Regions from separate parts of the Leptolyngbya sp. NK1-12 genome, predicted to be linked through region 2. Evidence: predicted binding sites of a transcription regulator. Region 2 holds the regulator's gene; each other region holds the start of a gene.

Region 1 (6,103 bases), 1.9 Mb from region 2:
TCCACCTCAAAACTGCCTATTTTCAACATTGGTATGATGATTACCAAACCTCCCAGAAGCAGCTCGGCTATCTACAGGCCATCGTTGACACCTGCCAGCAAAAAGGGATTGACCTGAAAGTATTCATTTCTCCAGCTCATGTCACCCAGTGGGAAGCGATTCATGCCGCAGGGCTGTGGCCAGCCTTTGAGGACTGGAAACGTCAAGTAGTAAAAATCACTCCAGTCTGGGATTTTTCTGGTTACAACAGCATCACAGCAGAGCCAATCTCAGACGACATGCAAAACTACTTAGAAAGTTCCCACTACCTGCCCCATATCGGGGATCTGGTTCTCAACCGAGTACTTGGCTATGAAGCCGACATTCCAGACGATTTTGGTACGCTAGTGACAACAGATACTATCGGATCTCACTTGGCAACCATTCGAGCGGAACGGCAAGCGTGGGCACGCCAAAATCCAGAGGTGGTGCAGCTTGTGGAACAGTGGAAGCAAGAGGCGCTTTAGATCAACAGCCAATCACAGGGAATAGATTTAGGAATGTATTTTCTCCAGCGAGAAGAACGTTTCAAAGATATTCCTGCCTAGATAATTGAGCTGAATTTGAATGTGATCGAGAAATTCGTGTAGTCCAGTTTGGATAATTTCTTCAATCGTAATGAAGTCTAGCTCAGCGCGGAGGCGGCCTAGCGTTCGATCGGCAGCATTGTTCCAGGTGCCGGGACTACAGCCAGTGATTTGGTGTAAGGACTGCTCGGCCTCTAGGAGGCAAAACTGAATCGAGCGGGGAAACTCCCGATCCAGAATCAAAAATTTGGCGATGTCAGTCGGGCTGATACGGCGTTGCCGTTTGCGGTACATCTCATAGCCACTGGCCGACTTGAGTAAGGCAATCCATTGCAGTTCGTCCAGTGCCGTTCCGACATAATTGACTTCTGGCAGTAAAATGAAATACTTCACATCCAGAATGCGCGCCGTTTTATCGGCCCGTTCAATCAAACGCCCCAAGCGGCCAAAATGCCAGCCCTCGTTGTGGGCCATGGTGGCATCCATCACGCCGGCAAACAGATGGCTTGCCATCTTCACTTCGGCAAAGAAGCTAGGCAAGGCAGGTAGGGGCTGAACTTGAGATGCATCCAGGACCATCAGATAAAATGTGTTGACCTGCTCCCACATCTCCGATGAAATAATTTCCCGTACCGATCGAGCGTTCTCCCGCGCTGCCCGCAAGCAGGAAAGGATCGAGTTGGAATAATTCTGATCAAACGTTAAAAACTGGATCACATTGTCTGCCGTTGCCTTGCCATAGCGCTCCCGAAACAGCGGCAGATCGCCGGTTGTCATGATCAGTGGCTCCCACTGTTGGGTCATCACCACCGGCGCATCCAGCAGCAAGTTCAAATTGACATCGACAAAGCGGGCGATATTTTCTGCCCGTTCTACATAGCGATTGAGCCAGTAAATTGAATCCGCAACCCGACTGAGCATAATTTAAGGCCAAAATTAACTCAAAACTTTTCCCACCCCACCACCCATGTATCTTTACTTCCCCCCCCTTGTGACGAGTTGACTACCAGCGAACCCCGCCGCAGCGCAACGCGAGTCAGGCCACCTGGATTCACATAAATTTCTTTGCCGTAGAGGATGTAGGGGCGCAGATCGACGTGGCAGCCTTCAAAATGGTCTTCAAATAAGGTCGGTACGCGGGAAAGACAAAGCGTCGGCTGGGCAATGTAATTGCGCGGCTTTGCCTGGATGCGTCCAGCAAACTCTTCCCGCTGTTCTGGCGTGGCGTGGGGACCCACCAACATGCCGTAGCCTCCCGATTCGCTAGCGGCTTTGACCACGAGTTTATCGAGATTTTGCAGAACATGCTGCTGCTGATCCGCTTCCCAGCAGAGGTAGGTCGGCACATTGGGCAGGATTTGCTCTTCGCCCAGGTAATAGCGAATCATTTGGGGCACATAGGCATAGATTACCTTGTCGTCTGCTACGCCGGTGCCTGGGGCATTAGCAATCGCCAGTCGTCCGGCTCGATACACATCCATAATGCCGGGGACACCAAGCATAGAGTCGGAGCGAAATGTCTGCGGATCCAGAAAATCATCATCAATGCGGCGATAGATCACATCAACCCGCTTCAGCCCGCGGGTGGTGCGCATCTGCAAATAGCCATCCGCCACCACCAAATCCCGGCCTTCAACCAGCTCCACACCCATTTGTTGGGCTAGAAAGGAATGCTCGAAGTAGGCAGAATTGTAGATGCCGGGGGTTAGTACCACCACGGTTGGTTCCGGTAGCCCGGTTGGGGCTAGGTGCAGCAGGGTTTCTAGTAACTGACTGGCATAGTCATCCACCGGCAGAATGTTCATGCGGTTGAACACCTGCGGAAAGGTGGTTTTCATGACGCGCCGATTCTCCAGCACATAGGAGACACCCGAAGGACAGCGCAGATTGTCTTCCAGCACATACCATTGGCCATCGCGGTCGCGCACCAAATCGGTCCCGGTGATGTGGCACCAAACGCCTTGAGAGGGTTTCAACCCCATACAGGGCTTGAGAAAGCCGCTAGCCGATTCAATCAATTCTAAGGGAATCACCCCATCCTTGAGGATTTTTTGATCGCTGTAAATATCAGTCAAAAACAGATTGAGGGCCTCAATTCGCTGCTTTAGTCCGCGTTCTAGCCATTCCCATTCTCGAACTGACAGGATGCGAGGAATGATATCAAATGGCAGGATCCGTTCAGTACCTTGCCTGTCGCTGTAGACATTGAACGTGACGCCGAGCCGGAATAGGGCATTTTGAGCTGCCTGCTGCCGCTGCTGAAGCTCTGCCATTGACATGGAGTTGATTCGCTCAATCAGCAGGGCGGCCTCGGGGCGAGGTTGATCTTTCGCCTCAAACAGCTCGTCGTAATAATCGCCTGGATCGTACTGGTTGAACTGCACCTTGAGATAGGAACGATTAGCTATCGATTAGTAGAAGCTAGACGTTCCCTCCTGCTTCTATCTGTAGCTTAAGATACAAATTGACATTGGAATTGTTGACTGTTAGCCATTACTTGGCCGTTACTTAGCGGCAGGTTGCGCTATCGGGATGTCAGTTGGCAGAAGTTTGAGGCAATCCGAAGCAGCGGTTTAAAAAGCTCCCTACATCCTCCATTCTGGGGGACTTTCTCGAACCGTTGCTGTTCAAAATTTCCTACCAGTGGGATGATAGCCCTGTGGGCATCCCAGAAAAGGGGCAGATCCAAATATTGAGTTGAGGAGCTTGGGATCCACGATATTCAAGCACCAAGCCGTACTCAAAGAATTGAGCCAGACCAATTCCAACTGATAGTTTCCAACTGATAGTTTCCAACTGATATTAGGATCGCTATATCAGATAGCAAATTGATCTACATGGAATACCTGCTGAAGAATCCGGCTACCGTTTGGCAACTGCTGCTGCAACACCTATCAATGACTAGCCTGACGTTGGTGCTGTCGGTGTTGATTGCGTTGCCGTTGGCGCTGTTGATTAGCCGCTACCGGTGGTTAAATGTACCGTTCTTGGGCATTTTAGGCATTCTTTACACGGTGCCGAGCTTAGCTCTAATTATTCTGCTGGTACCGTTTTTCGGGTTGAATGCCTGGTCTGTGATTGCGGCAATGGTGCTCTATGCTCAGGTGATTTTGGTGCGCAGTCTGGTGGTGGGCTTACAATCGATCCAGCCTGCTGTCTTGGAAGCAGCACGAGGCATGGGAATGAGCTATTGGCAACGGTGGTGGCAAATTCAGGTACCACTGATTCTACCGATCTTCTTGGCCGGACTCCGGATTGCAACCGTTGTCACCATTGGCATCGCTACGATTGGAGCTAAATTCGGCGCAGGAGGACTGGGAACCCTATTGTTTGACGGGATTGCCCAAAAACGCGATGACAAAATTTGGCTGGGTGCTATCGTTGTCTCTCTGCTGGCATTGGCGATTAATACAGCTTTCCTGGGATTAGAGTGGGCTGCAAACCCTGCGCGTCGGATTAAACGTTCCTCACTCCAGAAGTTGAATGAAAGCATACAAATGCAATAGTGAGGGCGGCTGGTTTGTCGCAGCAGATGCCTGTGCTCTGATGGCACTGGTAGGCTCACTGGTTCTGCTGGATGCCAGAGAGATGTTGGCGCTACAGGAACGTCTAATCGTCAGGCTGATTACTTAAAACGTATCAAAACGCAATCAAGAAGGTTATTGTGAGTTGCTATGACAGGACTGGATATGTTGTGTTGAATCAATTGGAACTGTAATCATCTACAGTGGGTAGCTGTTTGGTCAGTGTTTCCAACTTTGCTGGTTCTAAGATAATCGGCTGACCAGAACCGTTTTGCCCATCCGGAAATAGCGTTTCATCGTCCCAAGGATCGTCATCCACAATTTCTTGACGAATCCATTCGCGTAATTTGTATAGCCAGGCATTCAGTCTAGAACGAAAGTTGGGTTGGGAACGATCGCTAGGAAGCATAAACTCAAGTCCTTGATTTTCTAGCCAAATCATAGAGCGGATCAATGTCCGTCCTTGAGAAAGCCAATGCACCCGGACAGACTCAATTACCAATGTAGCTCAACTGATTCAGAAATTAATTCGATGCCGTGAGGGGTAGACGTAGCCTGAATACCAGATGGTCTGCGCTGCTTTTAGCCTCAATCGTAGCCCCTATTCGGGTCGTTAGTTTTTTAACCAGCGCCAAACCCAATCCTATGCCCTGCTGTTTGCCGGGAGCGCTACTGGGGAAACGATAGAACTGATCAAAAATACGCTCGCACTCATCGGCTGAGAGCGAAATGCCTGGATTGCAGATCGTTAGGTCTAGCATGGGGGCCGAATTAGGAGGCGAGGGATTCCACAACGCAGCCGAGACTGTGATCGTCCCTCCGGCAAGGGTATATTTGCAGGCGTTGGTCAATAGCTCAGTCAAAATCCGCTCCAGGTCAGCGACATCTGTGGTAAGGGGCGGCAAATCGATTGGAATATCTAGCTCTAGCTGCTGCTTTTGACTATTGGCATAGTCAGCAAAGGGTTCGAGCACATCAGCCACCCAAATGTGGGGGTCAATGGTCGTCAAAACCAAGGGTTCGGTTTCAGACTCAATGCGGGTGAGGGCCAGCAGATTGTCAATTAAGATGATTTCCTGCTGGCTTTCCTGTTGCAATACCGTCAGGTAGAACTGGAGGCCAGGATTGGCTGCCAGCTCAACCCCAATGCGCTGCAATTCCAGCTCTAGCATTTGTACCGCTGTGGCGATCGTGGCAATTGGCGTCCGCAATTCGTGAGAGACCGTAGTGAGAAAATCATCCTTGAGGCGATTCAGTCGAGCTAGCTCTGTTACCTGGGCCTGAGCAGCTTGATAAAGTCGAGCCTGCCGAATAGCAATTGCACATTGGGTGGCAACCTGCTGCACCAGCCAAATTTCTTCGGGTTCAAACCCTTCTGCTCCGACGCGATAGAGCCATAAATCGCCAATTACCTGCTGGTTATCGATGATGGGATGAACTAAAGCAGCGAAGTGCCCTGAAATCCGCCGTACATTGTGGATCTTTTGATCTAGCGGATACCAGCAGCCGTGGACATATTGCCCCTGTAACAACTGACTGTAGACCTCAGGGTAATCCAGCATTGAAACCACCAACCCCTGCACAGGTAGCACTTGCCCTGCTACATATTCATAGGCAACGGTTGAGGTACCGTGCTGCAAATCGTAAATGCCAGTATCGCAACTATCAACTCCCAACCCAATCGCCAACTCCTGCACAGCGGTTTGCAGAATTTGGGCTTCGTCTAGGCTATCGCGGACTTTGTCAGCAATGCTCTGTAGACGATTGCCAAAACCATAGGTTCGCTGCAATTCGTCTTGGCTGTACTTGAACTGACGCAATACCTCATCGAGTATGTTGAGATATATGGCAAGGGACATAGAACCTGGCATGCTGAGCGTTGCGATCAATCATTGATTCTACGCTTTGGTGGTTTTTGAGTGAAATGGTGTTGGCTAAAGGCGCAATCTAAAATACCCAATTGCTGGCTCGTTATTGAGGCCATTATTGAGGCCATTATTGAGGAGGTTGTAC
Region 2 (6,103 bases):
TAAACCGTGGGAACCAAGAAACCCTAGCCAGAGGAGATAGCCAATTATGCATTTCTCGCTATGCTGGAAGATAAAGTTGAGCCATGCCGAATTGAGCAGGTTGATAAATTTTCATGCCTACTGATGAACTCGAAACTGAATTGCAATCTGCGGTAGAAAAGCGACGCAATTTTGCCATTATTTCTCACCCAGACGCAGGTAAAACAACGCTGACGGAAAAACTGCTGCTCTATGGAGGTGCAATTCACGAAGCTGGGGCAGTGAAAGCGCGACGGGCACAGCGGCATGCTACCTCCGACTGGATGGCTATGGAACAGCAGCGGGGCATTTCGATCACCTCAACCGTGCTGCAATTTCAATACGACGGCTACTGGATCAACCTGCTCGACACTCCCGGCCACCAAGATTTTAGTGAAGACACCTACCGCACCCTAGCGGCGGCTGATAATGCCGTGATGCTGGAAGATGCAGCCAAAGGTCTAGAGCCACAGACCCGCAAGCTGTTTGAAGTCTGCCGGATGCGGGGGATTCCCATCTTCACCTTCTTCAACAAGCTGGACCGGCCCGGACGCGATCCGTTTGAGCTGATGGACGAGATCGAGCAAGAGTTGGGTTTGCAGACCTATGCGGTCAACTGGCCAATCGGTATGGGCGATCGGTTTAAAGGAGTATTCGACCGCCGCCAGCGGCAGATTCATTTGTTTGAGCGGTCGGCCCACGGTAGCCGGGAAGCGGCTGATACGGTAATTGATTTGGGCGATCCGCGAATCGAAGACCTGTTAGAGCAGGATCTGTACTACAAGCTCAAAGAAGATCTAGAGCTGCTCGATGGCGTTGGGGCCGAGTTTGATCTGGATTTGATTCATCAAGGCAAAATGACGCCGGTTTTCTTTGGTAGCGCCATGACCAATTTTGGTGTCGAGCTGTTCTTGACTGCTTTTCTCGACTATGCGCTGAAACCCGCATCTCGCCGCAGCACGATTGGCGAAATTCAACCAACCCATCCAGACTTTTCGGGGTTTGTCTTCAAGCTGCAAGCCAATATGGACCCCAAACATCGGGACCGGATTGCCTTTATCCGCGTCTGCTCTGGCAAGTTCGAGAAGGATATGGTGGTGAACCATGCCCGCTCCGGCAAAACCGTGCGGCTCTCTCACCCCCAAAAGCTGTTTGGTCAGGATCGGGAATCGTTGGCCGAAGCCTATCCAGGTGACGTGATTGGCTTGAATAACCCCGGCGTATTTGCAATTGGCGATACGATTTATAACGGCCAAAAGCTGGAGTACGAAGGCATTCCTATGTTCTCGCCAGAGCTGTTTGCCTATTTGCGCAATCCTAACCCCTCAAAGTTCAAGCAATTCCGCAAGGGGGTGAATGAACTGCGCGAAGAAGGAGCGGTACAAATCATGTACTCTGCCGACGAATCGAAGCGGGATCCAATCTTGGCGGCGGTGGGTCAGCTTCAGTTTGAGGTGGTGCAGTTCCGCTTGCAGAATGAATATGGCGTGGAAACTCTGCTCGATCCGCTGCCCTATAGCGTTGCCCGTTGGGTGGAGGGCGGTTGGGAAGCCTTGCAAAAGGTAGGCCGTTTATTCAACACGGTTGCCGTTAAAGATAGCTGGGGCCGTCCGGTGCTGCTGTTTCGTAATGAGTGGAATTGTCAGCAGGTGGAAGGCGAGCACCCAGAGCTAAAGCTGAAGAAGGTGGCTCCGGTGGTGTCAGGTCAGGAGCCGGAAGCGCTTTAGAAAAAGCTAGGAGTCAGGAGTGGGGTTTGCTGTAGGGCAACGGTTAGCGGAGCATCAACGGGCAAACTCGCTGGTGCAGGAGTAGGTAATGTTCTGACTCCCGGCTCCTGCGGCCCTTTTCATGACTGATCAGCCTGCTATAGCTTTTTCCACTCTGGTAAGGTACGAGGGGTGTGGGGGCTTCGCCCCCACGTAGGGGCACGGCCCCTGCACCCTATTTTTTGTACTTCATTAGCCTGGAAAAGGCTGTATTACAAGTCTGAAGTTTTTGTTAATCCTACCTAGAAGGCGCGAACGGCCCTCCTATAGTTGAAAACGTTACAGGATATTGCTGAATCATGACTAATCGTAATAATCTGCTTCGCAACATCTTAGTGGGTGCTGGCATTGCTACCGTCGGCGCAATTGGCACCAAAGCCGCGGTTGATTACTTCAAGAATCGGGGTGAGGAAGATGTCCCGGATGAAAGCCAGGGTGATCAACTGCCTGCTTCTGCCGCAGAAGTGGCCTATGCCAAAGTCCAAGACGCCTCGCTGCAAAAATTCCTCGATGTTAGCTTTGGCGAACCAGGCCGCTATGTTCCCAATCGTCCAGCCAAGGTGTTCGACTACCAGGGCAAGCAGTACATGGTGGTTTGGGCACGCGACAATAAGAAAAACAAAAACCAAATGCTGGCCTTTATTTACACACCCGAAGGCCGCAAGATGATTGCCAGCGTTGGCTATACCAATCAGGAAACCGATTACAACATCAACTTGGGCAGCACTCCCTTTGCTGTAGAGGTAAAAGGGCAGAAACTGACCAGTGGCCAGGGCAAAACCAAAGGCGCTGATGAGGTTGACTTTGTGCTTGCTTAACTGACTTGAAAGATTTGCAAAGTTTGAAGATATAAGGCTAACTAAGCCCTCCTGCCCCCCAATTTGGGGGGTTTCTATCACTCAAAGCTTACCTAAGTGAACTGCTGACTCAGGGTGACTGGATTGTGAACGGTAATCTTTTTCTTATGAATGGAAATCATTTTGTCTTGCCGCAAGTCGCCTAGCAGCCGCGTTACTGTTACTCGCGTCGAGCCAATTGCCTCTGCAATCGCCTGGTGGGAAAGTTTGAGATCGATGGTGATGCCATCCTGAGCAGGAACACCAAAATCGCGGCAGAGAATTAGCAAAAAGCTAACTAGACGGGAACCCATATCCCGATGCGCCAAGGTTTCGATCATCATCTCAGTCTGCAGGATGCGAGACGACAAACCCTGCAGCATGATCATCGACAGCTCTGGGTTATCCTTGAGCGCCTTCTCAACCTGCTCAATGGGTACTGAAAGCAACTCCACGGGCGTAAAGGCAACAGCGTGGTAGAAGCGGTCGGCGCGGTGCCCGGTAATCAGAGAGAGTACGCCAAAGACGCTATTCTCGCGCAGCAAGGCTACGGTAATCTCTTCCCCAGCTTCGTAAACCCTAGAGAGTTTGACCGCCCCTCGCATCAGGAAGTAAACCCGTTCCGCTGGATCACCTGGAAAGAAGATGGTTTTGCCGCGCTCGTAAGTCTCTACGACAGGCGGGAAGGCACCACCGCTCAACTGACGGAATACATTTGCTAACGGTCTATCTTGCAACGCTACCATGCCTTTATCCCTAGCCTATTATCGTGAGCCTGTATGAGCCTGTAGTTGTAATAACCCCCGAAGCGCTCTTCGTACTTATTTACGCTTACTACCAGTTTTTAGCCAGAACTCTTAGGATAAATTGTGCTGCATAACACAATCATACTGTGATAGAACTCTGACTTTAAAACACTAAACTTAAGAATGCGATAGTTTTTTGTAGCAAGAATTACACAATGCTGAAATCTCAGACCAGAATGCTATTTGCTGAGATATTTTCAGAATTTTTTCTGAGTAATGAAAATAGAGCATAGCCGTTCAACCCAAAAGTTGCAAGGCAGTAGAACTTAAACCCCTGCTACTGCCTCTGGCAACGCTACATCTGGGCAACATCGGTTCACAAGACTTCCACAGCAGCAAGCTACAAAACTACACACCATGCCTAAGCAAAGACTAACGCCCAGCGTACAGGCTATGTCGCCAAAACTCAAAACTTAAAACTCCCTCACCAGTTTCTTTCCGTCCCCGTTTTTCAGTATTCTTGAGACGCCAAACGACATTGGGTGAAGGGTCATGTTGAATTTGTCTGGAAAAAATGCCCTGGTGACAGGAATCGCTAACAACCGCTCAATCGCTTGGGGAATTGCCCAACAGCTTCACGCCGCAGGAGCCAATCTGGGTATTACCTATCTGCCTGATGAAAAGGGCCGCAACGAAAAGAAAGTGGCAGATTTGGTAGAACCGCTCCAACCCAGTTTGTACCTCCCCTGTGATGTGCAGAATGAAGCTCAGATGCAGGAAACATTCGAGGTGATTCAGGATAAGTGGGGCCGCTTAGATATTTTGATTCACTGCCTTGCGTTTGCTAGCAAAGATGCCTTGAGCGGTGACTTCAGCAGCGTATCGCGTCAAGATTTCTCTCTAGCAATCGAAGTGAGCGCCTATTCGCTGGTCAGCCTCAGTCGCTATGCGAAGCCATTAATGACCGAGGGCGGCAGCATTCTCACTCTCAGCTATTTGGGCGGCGTGCGAGTGATCCCCAACTACAACACGATGGGGATCGCAAAAGCAGCGCTGGAAATGAATGTGCGCTACCTCGCGGCTGAACTGGGACCGCAAAAGGTACGAGTCAATGCGATCTCGGCTGGCCCAATTCGCACGCTAGCCTCTTCTGCCGTGGGTGGCATTCTAGACATGATTCACCATGTGGAACGGGCGGCTCCGCTGCGGCGTACCGTTACGCAACTGGAAGTTGGCAATGCAGCCGCATTTCTGTGCAGCGATCTGGCTAGCGGCATTACCGGGCAGATCCTCTACGTAGATGCGGGCTACGAAATTATGGGCATGTCTGAGCCTGCAAAAGCTGAGGAATAAGCTGAATTGCCTGAATTGATGGAACTGCGCCTGCCTGTCGTTGCTCTGAAGCCAGAGCGTTTTTTGCGGAAACTACTGAGCTACTGGTTTGACCAGACGTAACGATTCGTGAAATCACGGCAGAACAGAGGTCAATTTTTCGGTATTCTCCAGGAAGCTTGGCAGAACTTGATCAAACAAAATCGGTGATTCTAGCCTTACTCCTCAGCGAATGCAAGTGGTTTGATCGAGTTAACAGATGCAAGTTAACAGGCGTAAGCATCAAGGAATTCAGCAGCATGGTACTCTACATCACTGGCGCGCTTCTTGTCTTTGGCGTTTCATTTCGTGCCTTTTGGAAGGACACTTCTACACCCAAAACCGATCGCCTCTCCTGGATGGTTTTGATTATTGCTACACTCTTTTGGCCGCTAGTTTTGCCTTCCATTATCCGCAAGAAGCTCGCCAAATCGACAGCTACCCCGCTTAAGGCCCAATTGTCTCAGTAGCAGGGTTAATCTCAGTAGCAGGGTTATCGTCCAAGCAATCCCTACCCTAAGAATTGGTCACGTCAAATGGTTTACGTCACTCTGGTCTGAGTGGCGTTTTTTTGTCAGATGCTGAGGCAAAATAGAGATCTTGCAGAAAACTTTTGCAGAAACTTTTGCAGAAAATCTTGTAGCCATTCTTCGGCATCTCACCATGCAGACTCGCGACTCTCGCACCAACCTTCCCGACAATCAGCCTGCTTCGCGTCAGTTAGAATTTCCTAGCCGCACTGCTTCAGTCCATCGGGTTACCGGAGAAACGAATGTGCAGGTCAGCCTGAATCTAGACGGGCAAGGAAGCTGCATTGCCAAAACCGGCATTCCGTTTCTGGACCACATGCTGCATCAAATTTCGTCGCATGGGTTAATTGACCTAGACGTGCAGGCAACAGGTGACATCGAGATTGACGATCACCACACGAATGAGGATGTCGGGATCACGCTGGGGCAGGCATTGACCAAAGCGTTGGGCGATCGCAAAGGCATTGTCCGCTTTGGGCATTTTGTTGCACCCTTGGACGAAGCGCTGGTGCAAGTATCGCTGGATTTTTCTGGCCGCCCTCACCTCAGCTATGGGCTACAGATTCCCACCGAGCGGGTCGGTACCTACGACACCCAACTGGTACGCGAGTTTTTTGTAGCGGTGGTGAATCATGCCCAGATGACGCTCCACATCCGCCAGCTCGATGGCATCAATTCCCATCACATCATTGAAGCAACCTTCAAGGCGTTTGCTCGCGCTATGCGTATGGCAGTGGAAATTGACCCCCGGCGGGCGCAAACCATTCCTAGCTCGAAGGGAGTGCTGTAGACCGCTGATTCTGTCCAACCCTTGGCTGGTAATCGATTAGCAAAGC
Region 3 (6,103 bases), 2.4 Mb from region 2:
CGTTACCTACCAGCCAATTGCTCTCAAGCCGCTAGAAGCCACCGACGCTGAGATCGCCCGGTTTCTGCGTCGCTACAGCCTAAAGTACCAAAACTACATTCTGTTTGTGGGCGCGATCGAGCCGAAGAAAAATGTGGGTCGCTTAATTGACGCCTATGCCTCGATTGACACCGATATGCCGCTGGTGATCGTCGGCAAAAAGGGTTGGCTCTGGGAAGATGAGCTGGGCAAGGCCCAATTCTTGAGCGATGACAAAGAATCGACGAAAAAGGTGAAACTGCTGGAATATGTGACGATGGAGAGCCTGCGCTATCTGTTCAGCGGAGCCTATTGTCTGGTCTTTCCCTCCCTCTACGAAGGGTTTGGTCTGCCGCCTCTAGAAGCGATGAACTTCGGCTGCCCGGTGATTACCTCCAACGTCTCCTGTTTACCCGAAATCTGCGGAGATGCGGCCCTCTATGCCGATCCCTACAGCGTTAAGGATATTACGAAGCAGCTCGAAACTCTGTTGGGCGACAGGGATCTGCGGCAGAGTCTCGTCGAAGCAGGTCGGCTTAACGCGGAGCGGTTTAGCATGGAGAACTACATCAAGCGGCTGCATTACGCCTATCGCACAGCATTGGATACTTAAGCTTCGGATACTTAAGCTTCGGCAAACCATCCACATGATTAGGTCAGTCTAGGCAATGCTAGAGTCAGGCAGTGATATTGATGCAGAACTGGCAGCAATAAAAGCACAGTTACTAGGTTTTGCTCCTCAGCTTCCTGATTCTGATTCCTCAAAACCTCGTTTTAGCTGTGCTGCAATTGATGTGAAACTGGAGGAACTGAAACAACAGCTCGATCAGCTTTAATGGCATCATCCCAAGCCTATAACGTGGCAGAGATGCCGAGTTTCAGGTTTCAACTGACCCATAATAAAAAACCTTAATCAACAAAAAACAGGGGCCTATTTTGGCATCCCTGTCATGAATTGTTATGAATTGATTTAGCTAATTCAACTCGCTCGTCTAAACGTCCGTTTCGCTCAGTTCGCGAGTCAGGTAGTCGAAGGGTTCATCCAGATAGGCATCGGTGGCAATTCCGGCCTCAGCGACTCGTTCCCTAACGATATCTTTCATAATCTGGATACCAACAACGGTCGGACCAATCGGTACACCCAGTGAGTTGTAGGTTTCCCTCAGACCGTAGAGCACCCGCTCATCCAGCACATCGGTATTGCCTGCCACTAGGGCATAGCTAGCGTAGCGCAGGTAATAGTCCATATCGCGTAGGCAGGCCGCATAGCGACGAGTGGTATAAGCGTTTCCACCCGGACGAATTAGCTCTGGAATATCCTCAAACAGACGTAACGCTGCCTGCTTGACGATGGCAGCGGCATTACCATTGATTACGGCTGCTGCTTGCACACGAGCTGTACCACTCTCAAAATAAGATTTCAGAGAATCCAGGGCGTTGCGATCGAGATATCGACCGGTGCTGTCGTAGTTTTTAATCAGGCTGGTCACCGCATCCCGCATCAGATTTCGTCTCCCAAGTTTTGTTATCAGTAGTCTGTTTACTATGTCTTGATTGCCTGTAGGCCATAGACAAATTAAAAATCAGCGGGGATGCTGTAGTATGAGCGCCTTGCCCACCGCAGACAAGATGCCTGCCCCCTGACCTAATTTTTAATGCCTTACATGTGGCTACATGAAGACTGGCAATCGCCATTTAGTTTATCATGCAGCGTTTGACAGAATTGCGTCCAAACCTGAGAAGCAAGCCAAGAACTGTAAAGATTCTTATCTTAACTGTCTTGGTAAGCCTGGGGATTCACGAGTAGTTACAGCAGCGCCATCGGTTCTGCAAGCCACAAAACCTCGATTTACAACCAGCTGAGGCGCTAAACAACCGCTCCTACACATCCGGCAGTACCACTTGGCAGATTAGGTCAATAACCCATTGAGCAAGTTTAATCAAGTAAAAAGATTGATTTGTAGTTTTGAATACAAAATCTGTGTAAGCCTGTTCCTAGGATGATTCAGGTGAATTGAAGTCCGGTTCGTTGAGGATGTTTCCTCCTGCTGGAGCAAGGTAATCGCTGAGTCGAGAGCTGCTGCTGAATCAATGGGGTAAAGTCGCATCTATATCATATTGGCTTCAACGATCGGCTTCAGTGCAAATCCAAGCGCCAGCCCAATATTTTTACTCCCTTTGAGTAAATACTCTCTGCGAGTAAGCGTGCATATCAAGAGACAGCCTAAGAGATTGTTTAAGGAGTAGTCATGGCAACCCCCCAAGAAGTCTTGAGCTTGATTAAAGAGAAGGGCATCAAGCTGATTGACCTCAAGTTTATTGACCTGCCGGGAATTTGGCAGCATTTGACGGTCTACGAAAACCAAATTGATGAAAGCAGCTTTGTCGATGGTGTGGCGTTTGATGGCTCCAGTATCCGCGGTTGGAAAGCCATCAACGAGTCGGACATGTCGATGGTGCTCGATCCGGACACAGCTTGGATCGATCCGTTCATGAAAGAGCCGACCATGAGCTTCATTTGCAGCATTAAGGAACCCCGGACTGGTGAACCTTATTCTCGCTGCCCGCGCGTGATCGCCCAAAAAGCCCTCGACTACCTTACCGCCAGCGGCATTGGCGATACTGCCTTCTTTGGTCCTGAAGCCGAGTTCTTCATCTTTGATGATGTCCGGTTCGACCAAAACCAGCACGAAGGCTACTACTACGTCGATTCAGTCGAAGGCCGCTGGAATTCGGGCCGCAAGGAAGAGGGCGGCAACCTGGGCTACAAGCCTCGCTACAAGGAGGGCTACTTCCCTGTTGCTCCCACCGACACCTCCCAGGACATGCGCAGTGAGATGCTGCTGACGATGGCTGAGTGCGGTGTACCGATTGAAAAGCATCACCATGAAGTAGCAACAGGTGGTCAGTGCGAATTGGGCATCCGCTTCGATACGCTGGTCAAGTCTGCTGACAACTTGATGATCTACAAGTACTGCATCAAGAATGTAGCCCGCAAGTACGGCAAAACCGTTACCTTCATGCCCAAACCAGTCTTCAACGACAACGGTTCGGGGATGCACACGCACCAGTCAATCTGGAAGGATGGGCAGCCTCTGTTCGGTGGCGACAAGTATGCCGGCCTGAGCCAGATGGCGCTGTGGTACATCGGCGGCATCCTGAAGCATGCTCCAGCTCTGCTCGCCTTCACCAACCCCACCACCAACTCCTACAAGCGCCTCGTTCCAGGCTTTGAAGCTCCAGTGAACTTGGCTTACTCGCAGGGCAACCGTTCAGCTTCGGTGCGGATTCCCTTGTCTGGCTCGAACCCGAAGGCAAAACGTCTGGAGTTCCGCTGTCCGGATGCTACCTCGAACCCCTACCTGGCCTTTGCCGCTATGCTCTGCGCCGGTATCGATGGGATCAAGAACCAGATCGATCCGGGCGAACCGCTGGATGTGGACATCTACGACCTCAGCCCCGAAGAATTGGCGAAGATTCCTTCTACGCCAGGATCGCTAGAAGATGCGCTGGAGTGCCTCGAGAAAGATCATGACTTCTTGACCACCGGCGGCGTCTTTACCGAAGACCTGATCAACACCTGGATTCAGTACAAGCTCGACAACGAGGTGAACCCGATGCGGCTGCGGCCTCACCCCTACGAGTTTGCGCTCTACTATGACTGCTAGGTTGGGATTGCTAATCTGAGTTTTGCTAGAAACTCAGAAGGTTTTTTGAGGAGCAGGGTGGTTGCTATCCCCTTGCTCCTTTTTGGTGATGAGCGGTGATGAATGCCCTATCACCGGAGCAGCGTTGTTCCATACTTTCTCAGCACCCGGAATGGGCGAATCAGGTAATAGAGCGAGGAAAGGGCAGGGGGCAATGGCACGAAAGCTTGATCCTCAGCAGTCGGTTTAATCCAACCTGAATGCTCCATCAACCCCCACCAGCTCCAAAACTGATCCTGGAACCGCTCCCGCGTGCGGATGTGGAACAAGCTCCGCTCCACTTCACCAATTCGCCCAGTGGCAGGACTGAACAGCGTTTGCTTAACACTCCTAGCCAAACAACCCATTGTCCGATCGCGAGCGATCCACTCTGCTGCTGGTTGCGGTAGGCTTACCTGCAAAAGGTCGTGAGCCAGCAATAGCCCTAGGCTGATGAGTCGGCGCATTCCCCACTGTTCGGTCTGCTGCTGCAACAACTGCCAGTTCAGCGGCTTGGTTCGCACCAGTTCCGCTACATCGCAAATGCGGTTCAAATGGTGCCAGCCTTCCTTGGTGCCATGCAGGCACAGCATCAAGAGATCCATTTCGGGAGTGAGCATCTTCACAGGCTTTCCACCAATCAAGCCAGGTTCCAGATGCAGCCACACCTCTCGATTTTGCAGTGGATAGGAGAGGTGTTTGGGAGCCAGGGTTGAGTGTAAATCGATGTTATACAGTTCGTTTTCTCGAATCAGATGGGTTTCCCAAGGCACCTCAATCCGGAGGTTATAGCCTTGCGCCATCAACAGTTCGATTGCTTGAGAGCGATGCGACTTATCCACCAGCAGATCCAGATCGGTGATCTGGCGCAGCGAAAGGTTTTTGTAAACGGTTAGGGCAAGAATTGGACCTTTAAACGGCAAAACCGGAATTTGCTCAGCTTCAAATAGGCTGAGGAGCCGCAGCAGTTCCTGGGTCAGCAGCAGGTTTTGCTGGGCATTGATGTGGAACAGGCGCTGCAGTCGTTGGAGAATCGCAGGGGGAACCGCATCTGGGCAGGCAGACTTAACACTCCAATACAGCAAGGGTGCCACGCCATGCTGCACTGCTATTTGCAGCAGCAAATCCCAATCAATGCCAGCTTGGAGGAGGGCGGGAATCTGAGCTGCTGTGGTTGCGTCCATTTGCACACGAGCACAGCACAGCAAAAGCTTGATTTCAGAGTATTCTTCCATGGTCATCAACGTTTGGCTTTTTCTACCTCATTGGGCATCAGAACGGCACGGGTCACCACTACTCCTCTGCAGCTTCTGGCGTTGATGAATCTGTTAAACCTGAGTCTAGTGTCATTTTTACTATATTGAGAGTTAATTTCGGATGGGAGCCGGAGGACAAGCTTCCATTTGTGCTTTCCAGGATTGGGCATACAGTCCTCCCTGCTGTAGTAGCTCCTGATGATTGCCCGATTCCACAATCTGCCCTTGCCGCATCACATGGATCACGTCTGCCCGCATGGCCAAGGTGAAGCGATGGGTAATCACGAGAGCGGTGCGCCCATTCGCCAATTGCCGAAATCGGTCTAGCCAGTCGGCTTCTGCCCAAGGATCCATTGCGCTTGTTGGCTCATCCAGAATGATGAGGGGGGCACGGCGGAAAAAGGCGCGTGCCAGCGCCAGCCGTTGCCATTCACCGCCGCTCAGATCCACTCCGCCCGGAAACCACTTGCCCATAAGGGTGTCATAGCCTTGGGGTAAGTATCCGATGCGTTCGTGAATGCCAGCACTGCGAGCGGCTGCTTCAATCGCGGCGGCGGTGGCAGGAACGGTTTGATCGCCCAGGGCAATATTTTCTGCTGCGGTAACAAAGTAGGGAATTGGGAACTGAAATAGAACCGTAATCAACCGCTGTAGTTCAGCCTGCGGAAAGGTTCTGATGTCGGTACCGTCTAGTTCAATCGCACCCGCTTCAGGGTCATAGAAGCGACAGAGCAGCTTCACGAGCGTGCTTTTGCCGGCGCCGTTGTCACCCACAATTGCAACGACTTTACCAACCGGTAGGGTGAGGTTGAACTGGTCTAACACCGGGCGATCGCTGCCCGGATAGCGAAAGCGCACATTCCGAAACCGGACGCTCTGCTGAATTTGGATTGGCGAAAGCTCGACTGGAGGTGGGTCTGCAGGAAGCAAGTTCGTTTGAGACTCTAGCTTGAGAAACTCAAACAGATTGCTGAGAAAGAGGCTGTTGTTGTAGATCTGCCCCAGATGGCTGAGTACCGAGCGCATTAACCCTTGCCCTTTGTTGAATGCTTGATAAAACAGCGCCAGATCACCTAAGGTTAAAGCCCCTAGCAGAACCTGCCGCCCCATCCACAGCAGTGCTCCGCCTGAGAGGACTAGGGC

What was found. Region 2 encodes NtcA, which controls nitrogen genes in cyanobacteria. Its sites were predicted from a motif close to TTTGTANNNNNNNNTACAAA; they were not measured.
Region 1: a site for NtcA is predicted at 3,011-3,030, ahead of HJG54_RS05795 (circularly permuted type 2 ATP-grasp protein). Genes of this name have one in related genera too.
Region 3: a site for NtcA is predicted at 1,976-1,995, ahead of glnA (type I glutamate--ammonia ligase). Genes of this name have one in related genera too.

The regions. Positions count from the first base shown of each region.
Region 1 covers NZ_CP053586.1:1,451,363-1,457,465, reverse strand. The annotation lists gene HJG54_RS05805 (hypothetical protein) at 1-506, shown strand, start outside; gene HJG54_RS05800 (alpha-E domain-containing protein) at 534-1,487, opposite strand; gene HJG54_RS05795 (circularly permuted type 2 ATP-grasp protein) at 1,508-2,950, opposite strand; gene HJG54_RS05790 (ABC transporter permease) at 3,404-4,072, shown strand; gene HJG54_RS05785 (hypothetical protein) at 4,050-4,199, shown strand; gene HJG54_RS05780 (hypothetical protein) at 4,269-4,499, opposite strand; gene HJG54_RS05775 (GAF domain-containing sensor histidine kinase) at 4,615-5,949, opposite strand; gene HJG54_RS05770 (ABC transporter permease) at 6,086-6,103, opposite strand, start outside.
Region 2 covers NZ_CP053586.1:6,102,854-6,108,956, forward strand. The annotation lists gene prfC (peptide chain release factor 3) at 114-1,745, shown strand; gene HJG54_RS26220 (hypothetical protein) at 2,084-2,602, shown strand; gene ntcA (global nitrogen regulator NtcA) at 2,695-3,366, opposite strand; gene fabI (enoyl-ACP reductase FabI) at 3,919-4,719, shown strand; gene HJG54_RS26235 (hypothetical protein) at 4,998-5,207, shown strand; gene hisB (imidazoleglycerol-phosphate dehydratase HisB) at 5,401-6,057, shown strand; gene HJG54_RS26245 (hypothetical protein) at 6,035-6,103, opposite strand, start outside.
Region 3 covers NZ_CP053586.1:1,911,763-1,917,865, reverse strand. The annotation lists gene HJG54_RS07780 (glycosyltransferase family 1 protein) at 1-631, shown strand, start outside; gene apcB (allophycocyanin subunit beta) at 1,011-1,520, opposite strand; gene glnA (type I glutamate--ammonia ligase) at 2,268-3,686, shown strand; gene HJG54_RS07765 (nucleotidyltransferase family protein) at 3,797-4,939, opposite strand; gene HJG54_RS07760 (ABC transporter ATP-binding protein) at 5,072-6,103, opposite strand, start outside.